DNA from 3 places in the Actinomadura sp. NPDC048021 genome. Region 2 is predicted to be linked to each of the others. Evidence: riboswitches for the same ligand, from Rfam matches in the RefSeq annotation. Region 2 holds a riboswitch; each other region holds the start of a gene.
What was found. A riboswitch is a leader RNA that binds a small molecule or an ion and turns the genes downstream of it on or off. The one in region 2 is predicted to bind cyclic di-AMP.
Positions count from the first base shown of each region.

Region 1: it holds a riboswitch for cyclic di-AMP, as region 2 does, so the genes downstream of both, AB0C87_RS40175 (CHAP domain-containing protein) here and AB0C87_RS11380 (hypothetical protein) in region 2, are expected to answer to the same signal.
Region 3: it holds a riboswitch for cyclic di-AMP, as region 2 does, so the genes downstream of both, AB0C87_RS22100 (CHAP domain-containing protein) here and AB0C87_RS11380 (hypothetical protein) in region 2, are expected to answer to the same signal.

Region 1 is NZ_JBEZJQ010000040.1:48,129-53,561, forward strand. It holds gene AB0C87_RS40165 (hypothetical protein) at 1-562, shown strand, start outside; gene AB0C87_RS40170 (SpoIIE family protein phosphatase) at 747-2,639, shown strand; cyclic di-AMP (ydaO/yuaA leader) riboswitch at 3,108-3,261, shown strand; gene AB0C87_RS40175 (CHAP domain-containing protein) at 3,273-4,040, shown strand; gene AB0C87_RS40180 (CDP-glycerol glycerophosphotransferase family protein) at 4,245-5,433, shown strand, end outside.
Region 2 is NZ_JBEZJQ010000005.1:306,911-312,343, forward strand. It holds gene shc (squalene--hopene cyclase) at 1-456, shown strand, start outside; gene hpnH (adenosyl-hopene transferase HpnH) at 518-1,522, shown strand; gene AB0C87_RS11380 (hypothetical protein) at 1,592-2,344, opposite strand; cyclic di-AMP (ydaO/yuaA leader) riboswitch at 2,354-2,491, opposite strand; gene AB0C87_RS11385 (MFS transporter) at 2,835-4,310, shown strand; gene AB0C87_RS11390 (cobalamin-independent methionine synthase II family protein) at 4,532-5,433, opposite strand, start outside.
Region 3 is NZ_JBEZJQ010000013.1:18,582-24,014, reverse strand. It holds gene AB0C87_RS22110 (M48 family metallopeptidase) at 1-553, opposite strand, end outside; gene AB0C87_RS22105 (hypothetical protein) at 550-1,815, opposite strand; gene AB0C87_RS22100 (CHAP domain-containing protein) at 1,855-2,688, opposite strand; cyclic di-AMP (ydaO/yuaA leader) riboswitch at 2,698-2,837, opposite strand; cyclic di-AMP (ydaO/yuaA leader) riboswitch at 2,990-3,188, opposite strand; gene AB0C87_RS22095 (NlpC/P60 family protein) at 3,684-4,637, opposite strand; gene AB0C87_RS22090 (NYN domain-containing protein) at 4,914-5,433, opposite strand, start outside.

The DNA.
Region 1 (5,433 bases), on a different contig from region 2:
CGATCGGCGGTTGCTGGTGCCGATGCTGCGGTCCAGTGACGACGGGGCCGCGACGGAGTTCTGGCGGCGGGGCGGGCGGAAGCAGATCATCGAGCGCATGGTGCGGAAGATGGGGCTGGAGGACACCGCGCCGCCGCCCGCGGAGAAGCCCGGGTACTGGGGTTACACGGCGCTCAGTGCGCGGGACGTGGTGCGGATGTACCGGTACCTGCTGGAACGGGCGCCGGAGGGGCAGCGGGAGTTCGTGCTCCAGCAGTTGCGGGCGTCGACGCCCTGCGGGACGGACGGGTTCGACCAGACGTTCGGGATCCCGCGGGCGGTGAAGCGGCCGTGGGCCGTCAAGCAGGGGTGGTCGGGGTTCGGGGAGACGCCGTCGGAGCCGTGCCATGTGCGGCCGGCGGCATGGCGGCCCGACCTGGGGCTGGGGCGGCCCGTGCTGCACACGACGGGGGTCGTGGGGGACAAGATCGTGGTGGTGCTGACGCTGCATCCGGCGGGGACTCCGTTCGGGACGGCGGCGGCGCGGATCACCTCGTTGACGCGGCAGGTGACGCGGGTGTGACGTGGGTCACACGGCGGGGAACGGGTCCGTTTTGAGACGGTCACCGGAAGTGGTCGGCTTCGGGCGTGAACGGAAAACCCGGGCAAAGATCTAGCCTCTTTGCAGGGACATGGGCGAATAGTCCCTCACTGACGTATGTAGCTTTTTTCTCCCAGGGGCAGGTGACGCCGAACGGGGGACGGGGTTGGCGGAAGCGGAAGGCACGCAGCCCGGGGTGCCCGGCGCGGACGTGGAGGACCTCCGGGGCGCGGCGCGCGACCGGGCCGTGCTGGCGGAGGCGCGGGTCGTGCTGGCCCGGCGTCTCGGCGTCCCGCCGGGCGAGGCCCTGCAGCACCTGATCTGGCTCGCGCGCGATCTGGACATCGACATGGCCGAGGCGGCGTCGCTGCTGGTCAAGGACGGCGGCGGCGGGCCGGTGGGGGCCGTGGTGGCGGGGCGCAGGGCGCCGCGCGCCGAGGAGGTGCCCGCGGAGCGCCAGGCGGTCCTGTCGGAGGCCGAGGACGTCCTGCGCCGGGTGACGGCCGAGGACACCGCGGGGGACGCGGAGATCCTCGCGGGGGTGCCCGACGACCCGGCGGCGACGGCGGTGCTGGAGGGGGCGCTCGACTCGGCGGCCCACCTGGTCCCGGTGCGGGGGCCGGACGGCAGCGTGGTCGACTTCCTTTTCGCGGAGCTCAACGGCGTCGCCAAGGACATGTTCGGGCGGGGCCGGGAGGAGCTGACCGGACTGCGGCTGCTGCGGACGGACCCGGGGGCGGTGCTCAGCGGCCTGTTCGACGACTACGTCGGGGTGCTGGAGTCCGGGATGCGTTTGGAACGTTCCTCGATCCAGTATTCGACGGCTCAGCGGGGCCTGTCCCGCTCGTCGCGGATGAGTGTGCGATGCGTGCGGGTGCCTACCGGTATCTGCGTCACATGGCGGTACCACCTGGCCGAGGACCGTATCGCGCGGCGGCTGGAGCGGGTCGAGCGGCTCGCGCTGATCGGGTTCGGGGAGTGGGACCTCGCCACCGGGGAGGCGGACTGGACGCCGCAGATGCTGGCCAACTACGGCCTGTCTTCCGACGAGGTGCCGCCGATGCCGCACGACCTGCCGAAGGTCGTGGCCGACGACGACCTGCCGCTGGTCGAGGAGGCCGTCCAGACCATGTTCTCGCGGCGTGAACCGGTCGAGGCGGAGCACCGCGTGATCAGCCATGACGGGACGCCCCGCCATCTGTGGGTGTTCGCCGAGCCCGTGCTGGGCGAGTCCGGCCTGCCCGTTTCGATCAACATCGTGTCGCAGGACATCACCCGGCGGCGCGGGGTGGAGCGCGCGCTGGCCGAGACCCGGCGGCAGATGCTGCGCCAGCAGGCGCGGACGGCCCAGGAGCGGCGCGTGGCGGTGACCCTGCGGCGGGCCATCCTGCCGGACGAGGACGAGGTCGAGCAGCTGCCGGGCCTGTGCACCTCGATCCGCAGCATGGCGGCGGAGAGCACGGCCCGCATCGGGGGCGACTGGTTCGCGACCAAGGCCCTCCAGGACGGGCGGGCGATGTTCGCGATCGGGGACGCGGCCGGGCACGGGCTGCCGGCGGCGGCGGCGATGGCGCGGACCCGGAACGGCCTGCTGGGTCTCGCCTGCACGGGGGAGCGCCCGGGGCGGCTGGTCGGCTGGCTGAACGAGCTGATCGGCGGCATGGACCCGCCGGCGACGGGCACCGCCATCGTCGCCCACTACGACCCGTCCCGGCACGTCCTGGAGTGGACGTGCGCGGGCCATCCGCCGCCGATCCTGGTCCGGGACGGGCGGGCGACCCCGCTGGAGGTGGTCCGCGACCCGATGCTCGGCGCCATGCCCGGCTGGGAGTACACGACGATCACCACTGGGCTCACGTCGGGCGACATGCTCTTCCTCTACACCGACGGCCTGGTGGAGCGCCGGGACGCGGACCTGGACGAGCGGATCGTCCGCCTGACCCACATCCTGCGGGACTCCTCCACGCGTCCCGACCGGGTGCTGGACGAGGTGCTGGCGCGGATGGAGCACGACCGGGCGGCGGACGACACCACGCTGTTCGCCCTTTACGTGGAGTGACCGTCCGGGCCTCGCGGTGACGGACGGCACGCCTGGCCAGCGAAGATCACCTAGTGTGACGTGCGCCTCACCCGGCGGGGCGGCCGGGTGGCGGGCCGCCTCGGCGGAGACCGTCCGACGCCCCCTATTCGATCTTCTTTACCTTTTCCCGAAGGCTCGGTAAGGGAGGCGGGCAAGGGGTTGGGCGCCTCTCGAGAAAGATCGGGAAGAGGGGGCGCCGCCCCGGTGTTGGGAGTCTCTTGAGAGGGCTTTGAGCAGGCAAGACTTTACTTTATGCCTGGTTTGCTTTTCTTGAGAAGGTTGGTACCTTCGATCCCGAATCACGCAGCGCGTCCCATGCGTTGCCACCGGCCGCACCATGCGCGGCCGAGGATCGCGGAGCGGTATCCGCACGCGATGCGCGCCAATCGACGCGCGCCCCCTCATCAAGATCTGCCAGAGAGAACATCCGTATACCTGCACCGCTCCCGCGGTGCGAGGCCGAGTCCGTCCGGTCGGTGACCGGAGCGGAGCCGGGGACCCACGTTTCTGGGGTGAATCGGCGCGCCCGAGAGTCGCGCCGTAGGGCTGCTTCCATGCCCGAATCCGTCAGCTAACCCGGTAGGCGCCATGGAAGACAAGGAGATTCCCTGCATGTCCGGTCTTTTCGATCGACTTTCGCTCAACCGCCTCACCCCCGAGGACAAGGCCGTCGGCGTCGCCGTGGGCGCGGTCCTGGCGGGCGCGGTCGGGCTCTCGGTGGTCAACCCCCTCGCCGGCGGCCGCGCGGCCGCCGAGACCTCCGCCCAGGCGGCGGTGGTCTCCGAGCAGGGGACCGCCGCTCACCAGCCCTCCCAAGCCAAGACGGTGAAGGCCGAGAACGCCGTCGCCGAGGCGCGGCGCGAGGGCTTCAAGGTCCCCCCGCACGCGGTCAAGCCCGCCGAAGTGATCAAGCTCGCGGAGTCGCAGGTCGGCGTCCACGAGGGCAAGGGCGGTCAGACCAAGTACCACAAGTGGTACATCTCGACTCCGCACGCGAAGGCCACCGCCAAGCGCGACGGCGGCTTCTCGGTCAAGGAGTACAACGGCGCCCAGTGGTGCAACATGTTCGTCTCCTGGCTCGGCGCCCAGACCGGCGTCAAGAACATGGGCTGGGACGCCTACACCGTCCAGCACGCCAGCTGGTTCAAGCAGACCGACCGCTGGGGCCACAAGGCCAGGCCGGGCGCCGTGGTGTTCTTCGACTGGCAGGACGGCTCCAAGGCCGGCATCGGTGACATCGACCACGTCGGCATCGTCGTCAAGGACAACGGCGACGGCAGCATCACCACCGTCGAGGGCAACACCGACAACGCGGTGCAGAAGAAGGTCCGCGAGAAGTCGCAGGTCGTCGGCTACGGCTACCCCGACTACGCCCGCTGATCCGACGCGTCCCGAGAAGGTGCGCGCCTCGCGAAGGCGCCCGGCCTCAGGCCGGGCGCCTTCTGGCGTTCCGGGTGTTGTGCCCAAACCCTCCGGTGACGGTGGGTAATGCTAAGCGTTGACAGCCTTTGATCCCTCTTGGACCTCAGTGCGGAGTTCCTGGAAAGGAATCCAGCACGCCGGAGTCTGCGGAGGGGGATGCCCATGGCGGTGCGCCCGGATGTCAGCGTGGTGGTGATCGCCTACAACGACGCCCGCAGGCTTCCGCGGGCGGTGGCCTCGACGCTGGCGCAGTCGCTGGGCGGCGTCGAGACGGTGATCGTCGACGACGCGAGCACCGACGGGACGGGCGAGGCCGCCGACCGGCTCGCCGCGGCCCATCCGGGGCGGGTCCGGGCCGTCCACCTGCCGGCCAACTCCGGCGGCTGCGGCCGTCCCCGCAACACCGGGATCGAGGAGTCCACCGGCCGGTACGTGATGTTCCTCGACAGCGACGACCTGCTGGACCGGCACGCCTGCCTCAACCTCCTCGCCGCCGCCGAGGACACCGGCGCCGACGTGGTCTCGGGGCTCTGCGACCGGATCTTCCTCGACCTGCCCGAGGGCGCCAAAGGGCGGATCCGCCCCTGGTACCCGTGGCTCTACCGGCACAGCGCGGTCTACGGGTCGCTGAGCGAGAGACCCGATCTTCTCTACGACACCCTCTCGACCAACAAGGCCTACCGCCGCGGCTTCCTGGAGGAGCACGGCCTGCGGTTCGTCGAGCGGCTGCACTACGAGGACCTGCTGTTCACCGCCGAGGCCTACCTGGAGGCGGGGCGGACCGCCCTGATCCCGCACCGCGTCTACAACTGGCTGGTCAAGGAGCGGACGCGGGCGCCGTCGATCTCCAACCGGCGCGCCGACCTGGCGAACTTCACCGACCGGCTGGAGATCCACCGCCGCATCGACATGCTCTTCGCGCTGCGTGGCGCCTACGACCTGCAGCGGGCCAAGGACGTCAAGTTCGTCAACCACGACCTGGTGCTGTACCTGCGCGACCTGCGCGACCGCGACCCGGCCCACCAGGCGCGCTTCCTCGACCTGGCCGCCGCCTACCTGGATGAGCTGGACCCGCGGGTCTTCGAGCAGGCCAACCCGCTGCCCGCGATCGCCGCGCACCTGATCCGCGAGGGCGATCACGCGGGCGCGCTCGCCGCCGCCGAGTACGACCCCGTGAAGCGTCCCGAGCTGCGCGCCCGCCTGGTGGAGCGGGACGGGCGGGTCTACTGGGGCGCCGGTCGCCCGCGCGGCACGCTCGGCCGCCGCGTCCGGGACGTCACGTCCTTCGGGTTCCATGTGCGGCCCCTCCGGGAGCTGCGCCCGGCGAACACCGTGACGCGGCTGGAGACGC
Region 2 (5,433 bases):
GCGCAGGAGGCGGACGGCTCGTGGTTCGGGCGCTGGGGGGCGAACCACGTCTACGGCACGGGAAGCGTGGTGCCCGCGCTCGTCGCGGCCGGGGTGCGTCCCGGCAAGCCCGCGATCCGGCGCGCCGTGGTCTGGCTGGAGGACCACCAGAACCCCGACGGCGGCTGGGGCGAGGACCTGCGCTCCTACGACGACCCCGCGTGGATCGGGCGGGGCGAGTCCACCCCGTCGCAGACGGCCTGGGCACTGCTGGCGCTGCTCGCCGCGGGCGAGCGCACCCCTGCCGTGGAGGCCGGCGTGCGGTGGCTCGTCGACCACCAGCGCCCGGACGGCAACTGGGACGAGGAGCAGTTCACCGGCACCGGCTTCCCCGGCGACTTCTACATCAACTACCACCTGTACCGCCTGGTCTTCCCCCTGAGCGCCCTCGGCCGCTACCTGGAGGGCGCGGCATGAGGCGGGGGCGCGGACCGGGCGGGACCGCCGAGTTCACCCTGCACGAGGAGGTCCCGACACCATGAGCATGCCGCTCCGCCAGAGCCTTCGCATCGGAAGCTACATCCTCCGCAACAAGCTGCGCGGCCGGGAGAAGTTCCCGCTCATCGTCGAGCTGGAGCCCCTGTTCGCCTGCAACCTCGCCTGCGCCGGCTGCGGGAAGATCCAGCACCCGCACGACGTGCTGAGGAAGCGGATGCCGGTCGAGCAGGCCCTCGCCGCGATCGAGGAGTGCGGCGCGCCGATGGTCTCCATCGCGGGCGGCGAGCCGCTGATGCACCCGCAGATCGACGAGCTGGTGAACGAGCTCGTCCGCCGCAGGAAGTACGTCTTCCTGTGCACGAACGCGCTGCTCATCCCCAAGAAGATCGACAAGTTCGCGCCCTCGCCGTACTTCGCGTGGGCGGTGCACATCGACGGGCTGCGGGAACGCCACGACGCGTCCGTGTGCAAGGAGGGCGTCTTCGACGACGCCGTCGCGGCCGTCAGGGAGTGCAAGCGGCGGGGGTTCCGCGTCACCACCAACACGACGATCTTCAACACGGACACGCCGCAGACCGTCATCGACGTCATGAACTACCTCAACGACGACCTCCGGGTCGACGAGATGATGATCTCGCCGGGCTACGCCTACGACAAGGCGCCCGACCAGGACCACTTCCTCGGCGTCCAGGAGACGCGGGAGCTGTTCCGCAAGGCGTTCGGGGACGGCAACCGCAAGCGGTGGCGCTTCAACCACTCGCCCCTGTTCCTGGACTTCCTGGAAGGCAAGGTCGACTTCCCCTGCACGGCCTGGGCGATCCCGTCCTACTCCCTCTTCGGCTGGCAGCGTCCCTGCTACCTGATGTCGGACGGCTACGCGCAGACCTACCAGGAACTCCTGGACGAGACCGACTGGGACTCCTACGGAAGGGGACGCGACTCCCGCTGCGCCAACTGCATGGCCCACTGCGGCTACGAACCCACGGCCGTCTTCTCGACCCTCGGCTCCCTGAAGGAGTCCTTGCGGGCCGTCCGCTCGGTCTGACCCCTCTCTCTCCAAGCCCGTTCCGCCCGGCACCGGCGTCCCGCCGATGCCGGGCGTCTTCAGGGACGCCTACGTGAGGGACGTCGGCCGGTACGCCTTGTACTCGTCGCCCGAGGAGAGCCCGTAGTCGAGCTCGCGGTGGTCGGTTCCGTACCGGCCGCGCTGCTCGTAGGCCCAGTACGACGAGTGCTCCTTGTCGGCCCACTTCTCGAAGATGACGACGTGCCGGGTGGTGTTGCTGCCGAGGGCGTCCATGACGAGGTCGCCCTTCTTCAGCTCGGACATCGCGATTCGCTCGGTGTACCGCGACGCGGTGAGGCCGACGGTGTTCGTCCCGGGCTTGGGCAGCCCCAGCGCCATGGACACGTATCCCGAGCAGTCGGTGCGGTAGCCGTTGTGCGTGCTGGTCTGGCTGTAGGGGACCCGTCGGCCGGTGTGCGGATGCCAGGTCCTGGCCCGCGCGATGACCTTGGACCGCGCGTCCGACTTCGGCGCGGCGGCCTGCTTCCGCGGCTCGGCCTTCGCCGACGACTCGGTCTTCGCCGAGGGCTCGGCCTTCGCCGAGGGCTCGGCCTTCGCTGGGGCCTTGAACTCCTTCTGGACCTGGGCCTGCGCTCTGACCTGCTCCCGCGGCGCCGCCTGCCGCGGCGCGGTCCGCTGCTGCGGCACGGTCTGGACGGCGGCGACGGTTTCGGTGGACGCGTGCTGCAGGGTCGTCGGCATGGCCGCCGTCGCGCCGAAGACGGCGAGGCCCGTCAGCGTGACGGTGACCCAGGGGCCGGGCCGCAGAACGCGCGGCCGGTCGAGGTGCTTGCCTTTCAAGGGGGGCTCCTTGCTTCCATGTGCCGCCTACCGGGTTAGCTGACGGGTTCGGACGTGGAAGTCGCCCTACGGCCTGACAGGCCGATTCACCCCAGTTCGGGTTGGGTCCCCGGCTCCGCGCCACGGCGGACTCGGCGGGTGCCGCTGAGAGACAGCGGCGCTGACGATGTGGGGCCCGATCGATGAGGGATCTCGGGCCTTGTCGCGCGGGGACGGCACCCCGCCCCACCGCGCTCGGAAACCCCACGGTGGGACAAAACGCCTGGAAGGCGTCTTGAAGGGGCAAAGCTACTGAAATCACCAAGAGACGGCAAGGTCGCGGGCGATGATTCCGCAGCTCAGTGCCGTGCCGACCCGGCACCCCGGCCGTCGCCTGCCGCCGTTGTGGGCGTGCCGGGGAGGCGATCCGGGCCCGATGCGCCTCTAGACGGAGGAGAAACCTCCAGTTAATATCCGGAGGAGAACCCTTCACTTAGAGGAGGTGGGTTCCATGACCGCCATCCCGGCGCGCACCGCGTCCGGTCCGTCCGCGGCCGTCCCGAACCGGCGCTGGGCGGCGCTGGTCGTCATCGCCGTCGCGCAGCTGATGATCGCGCTCGACGCCACCATCGTGAACATCGCGCTGCCGACGGCCCAGCACGCGCTCGGCTTCGGCGACGCCGACCGGCAGTGGGTGATCACCGCGTACACCCTGTCCTTCGCCGGGCTGCTCCTGCTCGGCGGCCGGATCGCCGACCTGGTCGGGCGGCGCCGCAGCTTCCTGGCCGGGCTGGCCGGGTTCGCCGTCGCCTCGATGATCGCCGGGGCCGCGCCCGGCTTCGGGGTCCTCGTGGTCGGGCGCGCCCTGCAGGGGGCGTTCGCCGCGCTGCTCGCGCCCACCGCCCTGTCGCTGCTGGCGGTGACGTTCACCGAGCCCAGGGAGCGCGCGAAGGCGTTCGGCGTCTACGGCGCCGTGGCGAGCAGCGGCGCGGCGGTCGGGCTGCTGCTCGGCGGCGCGCTGACCCAGTACGCCGACTGGCGCTGGTGCCTCTACGTCAACGTCGCCATCGCCGCGGCCGCGTCGGTGGCGGGACGGATCGTCCTTCCCGCGCCGCCGGCGTTCCCCGGGGCGCGCGTCGACTGGATCTCCGCCGTCCTCGTCACCGGCGGCCTGGCGGCCGTCGTGTACGGCGCGGGCGAGGCCGCCCCGCACGGCTGGGACGCCTGGCGGACCACCGCGCCGCTCGCGGTCGGCGGCCTGGCGCTCGCCCTGTTCGCCGTGCGCCAGGCCAGGCACGCCGCGCCGCTGCTGCCGCTGCGGATCCTCGCCGACCGGGGCCGGGCCGGCGCCTACCTCGCGGTGGCCACCGCGGTCGTCGGCGCCTTCGGGGTCTTCCTCACGCTCACCTACTACCTCCAGGTGGTCGCGCACTTCTCCCCGATGCGCACCGGGCTGGCGTTCCTGCCGATGGCCGTCGCGAACTCCGCGAGCGGCTACCTCGTCGGCGCCCGGCTCACCCGGCGGGTGCCCGCCCGGCTGCTGATCTCCGCCGGCCTGCTCATCGCCGCGGCCGGGCTGGCCGCCCTGACCCGGCTCGACGCGGGCAGCGGCTACGCCACCGCCGTCGTCCCGGTCGAGGTCCTGCTCGGGATCGGCATGGGCGCCGTGTTCCCGCCGGCGTTCTCACTGGCGACCGCGGGCGTCTCCCCGCGCGAGGCCGGGGTCGCCGCCGCGGTCGTCAACGCCGCGTCGCAGATGGGCGGTTCGATCGGAACCGCCGTCGTCAACACCGTCGCGATCGGCGCGACCGCGGGCTACCTGCGCGAGCACGGTCCGGCCGCCTCGCGGGCGGGGGCCCTCGTGCACGGCTACACCACCGGGGCGACCGTCTCGGCGCTGGCCCTGACCGCCGTGGCCGTCGTGGTGATGCTCCTCATCCGGACCCCGCCCTCCTCGGACGCGACCACCGACCACACCTCCCGGTGACCGCGATGGCCGACCACCGGGCCGGAACGGCCGGGTCGGCGTCGGGGAGGCCGGTGCACGTGGTGAGCCGTCCACGCGCCGCCCGGACGCGGCGCTTGGAGGTGGACGGGCCGCCCCACCCCCGCACCGCCGTCAGCGGACCAGGCCGTCTGCGGCGGCGGCCGCGGGCGTGCCATCGGGTCCGAGGGTGCGAGGGTGTGGCGGCGGAGACGGGCGGCGGGTCAGACGCCGAGTTCGGCGGCGGCGAGGGCGGTGCCCTCCACGCGGGCGGCGATCTTCGCGAAGGCCGTGTCGCGGGACGTGGAGGTGTCGTCGGCGAACGGTGAGAACCCGCAGTCGTCGCAGGTGCCGAGGCGGTCGACGGGGAGGTGGCGGGCCGCGGCGAGGACGCGGTCGCGGATCTCCTCGGGCGTCTCGACGCGGGGGTCGATGGGGTCGACGACGCCGACGAAGACGCGGGCGTCGGCGGGCAGGTGCGCGGCGACGATGGCCAGGATCCGGTCGGGGTCGGGCTCGCTGGCCAGCTGGAGGTAGAAGTTGCCGGCCCTGAGCTGGAACAGCTTGGGCAGCAGCCCCGCGTAGTCGACGTCGAGGCTGTGGGTGGAGTCGAGGTCGCCGCCCGGGCACACGTGCACGCCGATCCGGGCGCGCTCGTCGGCGGAGAACCGCTCCAGGACCCGGTTGTTGAGCGCGATGAAGGCGTCCAGCACGCCGCCGCTGGGGTCGAGCTTGAGCGACAGCCGCCCCTCGGTGAAGTCGAGCTGCACCACGTGGGCGCCCGCGTCCAGGCAGGAGCGGATGTCGGCCTCGGCCTCGCTGACCAGGTCGTCGAGGAACATCTCGCGCGGGTAGCCGTCGATGCCGTCGGCCGGGTACAGCAGGCTCAGCGCCGAGGGGGCGATCACGGCCTGCTTGACCGGCGCGGTCGCGTGGCGCTGGGCGGCGCGCAGGTAGTCGACGGCGTGGCCGGTGTAGCGGAACGGGCCCGCCGTCAGCCGCGGGAGCTGCCGCTGGTGCCCGTCGGCGAACGGGATCACCGCGCCGTCGGGGGCCAGGTCGGCCAGGCCCGTGATCGGGTAGGTGGCGAAACTCGGCTTGGACTGCTCACCGTCGGTCACCACCG
Region 3 (5,433 bases), on a different contig from region 2:
TCGTGTAGATGACCCACGTGACGGCGAGGGACTTCGCCTGGTCGACGAGCCATGCGGGCCAGCTCTGCGTGGACAGCCCGTACCGGCGCAGCACGGACTCGCTCCAGATGTGGAACGGGAGCCCGGCGACGCGCAGCAGCGTGGTCAGGGCCATGGTTCCGAGGATGATCCGAAGCGGCCGGCGGCGGGTTCTCCCGGTGGCCCAGCCGATGAACCGGGCGCCCAGCGGCGTGAGGCCCAGCACCAGGATCAGGGCGAGGCCGACGAGGAGCCCGGTGTAGGCGGGCGGGTTGACGGCCGAGTCGAACGCCCGGGAGCGGGCGATCTCGGCGGGGGTGAAGTCCAGCGCGGGATCGGGTTCCACCCGCCCGCCGGGAACGTGCCCGGGGAGCGGATTCCACGGAGTGGCTCGCGCGAGCACGGTCGCGACCCCGGCGAAGAGCACGGCGGCGGCGACGGCGGCGGCGATCCGGGGCCGGCGCGCGGGGGCGGCGCCGGGGGTTCCGGCGGCGGAGTCCCCGGCGCGGTCCTCGTCGGTCTCCGCCTCGCTCATGCGAGCTCCTCCTTCACGTAGTCGCGCCACAGTGCGGTGAAGCGCTCCCGCGTCAGGCCGAGCACGTCGCGCAGCGCCGCGGCCTCCGGGGCGCGCCCGGCGGCCCGGTAGAGCCGCACCAGCGCCGCTTCACCGTACCGGTCGGCGACCATCCGGCAGGCGAGCCAGGCCTCCTGGTAGGCCTGGGAGAGGCGGGGGGAGCCGCCGGCGAACGCGTCGGCGGAGGGCAGCGCGGAGGGCGTGCGCCCGGCGGAGACCTCGCGGCGCAGCTCGCCCGCCGCCGACCGGGTGCTGATCTTGACGCGCCGGTAGCCGACGTAGTCCGCGAAGCCCTCGATCAGCCACAGCGGGGTGCGCCCGTCGCGGGCGCCGCCGGTGGCGACGTGGGTCAGCTCGTGGGCGAGGACGACGTCGCGGCCCAGCTCGTTGAGGCGGCCGAAGGTGCCGGGGGAGACGATGACGCGGTCCTCGCCGCGACCGCCCCCGGCGGCCGGGGCGACGGCGGCGAGCGCGGCGATCTGGCCGAGGCTCTGCCCGGGGCCGGCGAGCGCGGAGGCGACGGTCGCGTCGGCGGGGACGAGCGCGACGACCCGCCGCGCCCACCCCGTGCCGACCACGGACGTCACGACCGGGACGGCCGCGTCCAGCCGCCGGGCGATGCCGTCGAGGCCGGCGCCGTCGCCGACGACCAGGCTCGTGCGGCCCCTGACCACCGTCAGGGGGCCGCAGTCCCAGATGTCGGTGTCGTCGGCGAGGCCGCGGGACGTCCCGTCGCCGACGATCGTCCACGCCCCGCCCCGCGGGGCCAGCGTGAGGTAGCGGGTGCGGGCCACGTCGCTCCGGTCGAAGCCGCGCAGCCTGTAGCGCGCCTCGACGCGGACGACGGCGGTCTCGCCGTCCACGGTCTCGACGCGGACGACGCGCTCCCGCCAGCCTTCCAGGGGAAGCTTCCGGAGATTCCCGTACATGCGGGACTGGGTGTCCTGGAAGGCGGCGGGGGCGTTGCCCACCGTGGCGAGGAACGCCATGCGGTCGCCTTGGCGGACGGCCGCGGCGCGATTGGCGAGGACGGCGGAGGCCAGGGAGGGATTGAACGTCCCGGCGGACGGGGAGCCGGGAGCACGGGCGCCCGCCGCCCGGCCGCCGGAGCGCGAGCCCGCCAGGCCGGCGCCTCCGGCGAGGAGGACGGCGACCCCGCCCGCGCCGAGGGCGAGGACCCTGCGCCGCGTGACGGGGGCGTCCTGCCCGGGGCCTTCCTCCATGGGCGCGATCCTATGCAGGGCGCGGGGCGTGGGGCGCCGTCACGACCGGTAGTCCGGGTAGCCGTAGCCGACGACGACGTCTGTGGAACGTTCCTTTATCCGGACGGCGTTGTCGGTGTTGCCCTCGACGGTCTCGATCGTGCCATCGTCGATCTTCTTGACCACCATGCCGACGTGCTCGATGTCGTCGACGGACTCACTGCCGCCCCACGAGAAGAACACGATCGCGCCGGGCCTCGGCTCGTTGCCCCAGCGGCCGTGCTCCTGGAACCAGCGGGCGTGGGCGACCGTCCAGGCGTCGCTGCCGACCTGGTCGCTGAAGCCGATCTGCTCGCCCACCCAGGAGACGAACATGTCGCACCAGTTCGCGTCGCCGTAGCCGCTGAGGGAGCCGCCGTCGCGCGCGAGGGTCTCCCGCGCGCGGGACGTGGCCATGTACCAGTCCTGGAACTTGGTCTCGCCGCCGCCGTCCTCCTCGACGCCGACCTGCGAGCGGGCGAGCTCGATGGCCTGCGCGGCGGTGGGGCGCGACTTCGCGACGGTCTTCGGGGCGGCCTTCTCGGAGGTCTCCGCCTTCGGCTGCTCGGGCTGGTCCTTCTTCGCCGGAGCCTTCGAGCCGGTCGTCTTGCGCTCGTCCTCGGCACGGCGCCCGGGCGGGCCGCCGTGCGCCGTCAGGCCGGGGGCGAGGTCGGCCGCGGCGGCGGCCCTCACCGGGGTGGAGCCGAACGGCAGGACCGACGCCTGCGCGGTGGCGGCGGCGGTGCCCAGCACGGCGGCGCCGACGATCACGCCGCCGGTCGTCCGCCAGGTCAGGGACAGGGGGTTCGGCTTGCGGTGCCTGCCGTGGGTCTTCTTGCAGTGCGCGCGTGGCACGGGGGGATCTCCTCGACTTCCATGCCGCCTACCGGGTTAGCTGACGGGTTCGGGCGTGGAAGCCGCCCTACGGCCCGCGAAGGCAGGCCGATTCACCCCGAAAAGGACGCAGTGGGTCCCCGGTTCCGCGGTGGACGCGCATGCGGGGCACGGCGGTCCGCGGACTCGGCGGTGACGTGCCCGGGGGCGGGCACGCCGGTTCTGAATGGGGAATCTCGGCGGGCGTGGACGCCCGCGGAGTGCAGGGGGTGGGGGCGTGGCCGCGTGGCGGCCACGCCCCAGGTAACGCTGCGGGATTCACTCCTTCTCTTCCAGACGCCTACCGGGTTAGCTGACGGGTTCGGGCGTGGAAGTGGCCCTACGGCGGCTCTCACCGGACTGCCGGGAGAGACGCGCCGATTCACCCCGGGTGCCGGAATGCCCGTCCGGAGAGTTCCTCCGGACTCCGGCGCAGATGGGTCCCCGGTTCCGCGCTGAGGCGGATTCGGCGCTGCCGCTGCGATCCTGGGGGCGAGATGGGGCCCGGCGCGGGACCTGTCTCCCGCGTGCGAACGAGCGGCGCCTTGTGTTGTGGACGGACGGCGGCCCGTCTCCGGGGACCGTCCGGGGCCTGCCCCGTGTACGCCACCGCGGCTGCGCGCTCAGCGCCATGCACGCTGCGGGCGTGCGCACGGTGGACGGGGTCGGCCGGGTCTGCGACGAGACCGTGCGGCGCCTTCGGGCGCCGCGGGACGGCACGTGGGGCGTGCCGCCTGGGGGGAGCGGCGCGTGGCTCGCGCCGCCGTCACGCGGGTGCTGGATGCGCCGCGTGGGGCCGGGGCGCCAGGTGGGCGCCGCGGGTCCACGGCGTCTGGAGGGCGCCGTGAGTGGTGCAAAGGTACCAAAACCCCAAAAGAAGGCAAACCCCCCCAAAATCAACAACGGACCAGGTCAAGCCTGGTCCGTTGTCGATGGAGGTCCCGTGACGCCCGTGGAGCAGGGGGTCAGGCGGTGCGTCAGGGGCGCCCGGCGCCGTAGAAGTTGCTCTTGTAGTAGCCGGAGCTGATGTCGCTGATCTTGACGACGTCGCCGGTGTGCGGGGCGTGGATCATCTTGCCGCCGCCCACGTAGAGGCCGACGTGGCCGAGGTTGCTGAAGAACACCAGATCACCGGGCTGCATGTTGTTCCAGGCGACCCGCTTGGAGCTGGTGTAGGCGTACTGGGTGTTGGTGGTGCGGGTGATGCTGACGCCCGCGGCGGCCCAGGCCTTCATGGTCAGACCGGAGCAGTCGTAGGAGTCCGGGCCCTCGGCGCCGTAGGAGTAGGGCTTGCCGAGCTGCGCGTAGGCGAAGTTGAGCGCCGTGCGGGCCGGGCCGCTCGCCGGGCCGTTGTAGGTGCCGCCCGTGGGGCCGCCGCCGCCCGGGCGGGAGGGCGTGCTCCCGCCGCCGAGCCGGCGCACGAGCGCCTTCTGCTTCTGCACCTGCTTGTCGAGGTCCTGCTTCTGCTTCTTCAGCTCGTCCTGCTTGGACTTCACCTCGTCGTAGGCGGCCTTCGCCTGGGACTGCTCGCGGCGGAGCCGCTGGGCGGTCGCGAGGAACTGGGTGAGCTGGGAGCTCCGCTCGTGCGACAGGTGCGAGAAGACGGCGGCCTGGTCGAGGATCGACTGCGGGTCGTTGCTGCCGACGAAGCCGGTGACGTCGGCCGAGTCACCGTTCTTGTAGGCGGTGGCCGCCATCTGCGCGATCTTGGACCGCTGCTCCTCGAAGTCGGCCTGCTCCTGCTTGCTCGCCTTGGTCGCGGCGTCGAACTTCTTCTTGGCGACCTTGAGCTTCTCGCGGTTCTGGTTGAACTGCTCGACCTTCTGGTCCATCTTCTCGTTGAGCTTGTCGAGCGTCTTCTGGGCCTGCGCCCGGGTCGGCTTGGGCTCGGCGTGCGCCACCACCGGGGAGCAGGTCAGGGAGACCGCCACGGTCAGTCCGGCGACGGCCGCCAGGCGACGGCGGAGGCCTGTGCCCGCAGAGCCCGCCCCGCGGCCAGGCCGCTGCGCCGGTGCCCCGATGTGATCATTGGCCACGGTCGGTTTCGCCCCTCTCGTCCACGACGTCAGCGGACGACATTAGCGAGGGGCAACAGCCGTCACAACCGATTCATCACTCTTTGATTGACATCTCTCATTATCATCCACTTTTAGTGACGCCATGATCACATACCGCGAGGACTGCCTTATCGGAGCCTTATGGGCGTCTTAGGAGCGGCCCAGCCTGCGCAGCAGCAGGGAGGACGGGCAGGGGCGCGCGTTGGCGCGCCGGGCGGCGTCGGCGACCTCCCGGTCGGACGACACCACGACCACCGAGCGGCCCGGCGGCTCGGCCCGCACGAGCTCGCCGATCAGCTCGTCCGCCGTCTGGCCCGGGTGGCTGAACCGCACCCGCACCCCGCGCGGCGCCGCGATGGCGACCGGCGCGTCCAGTTCCGCCCCGTCGAACACGCACGTCACCTCGGCGCGCGTCTGCGCGGCGAGCCCGCCGAGCCCCGACAGCAGCCGGCTGCGCTGGTCGGCCAGCGGCAGCTCCCCGTACCCGGTCTTGGTGACGTTGTAGCCGTCCACCACCAGGTGCACCTGCGGAAGCGTCAGCAGCCGGTCCAGCAGCTGCGGGTCGCTGTCGGACAGGGCCCGGCCGGGCAGCGCGCGGTGCGCCAGCCGGTCGGGCTCCAGCCCGCCGACCGCGTCGGCGGGACGGCCGATGGTGGAGGGCAGGGCCAGC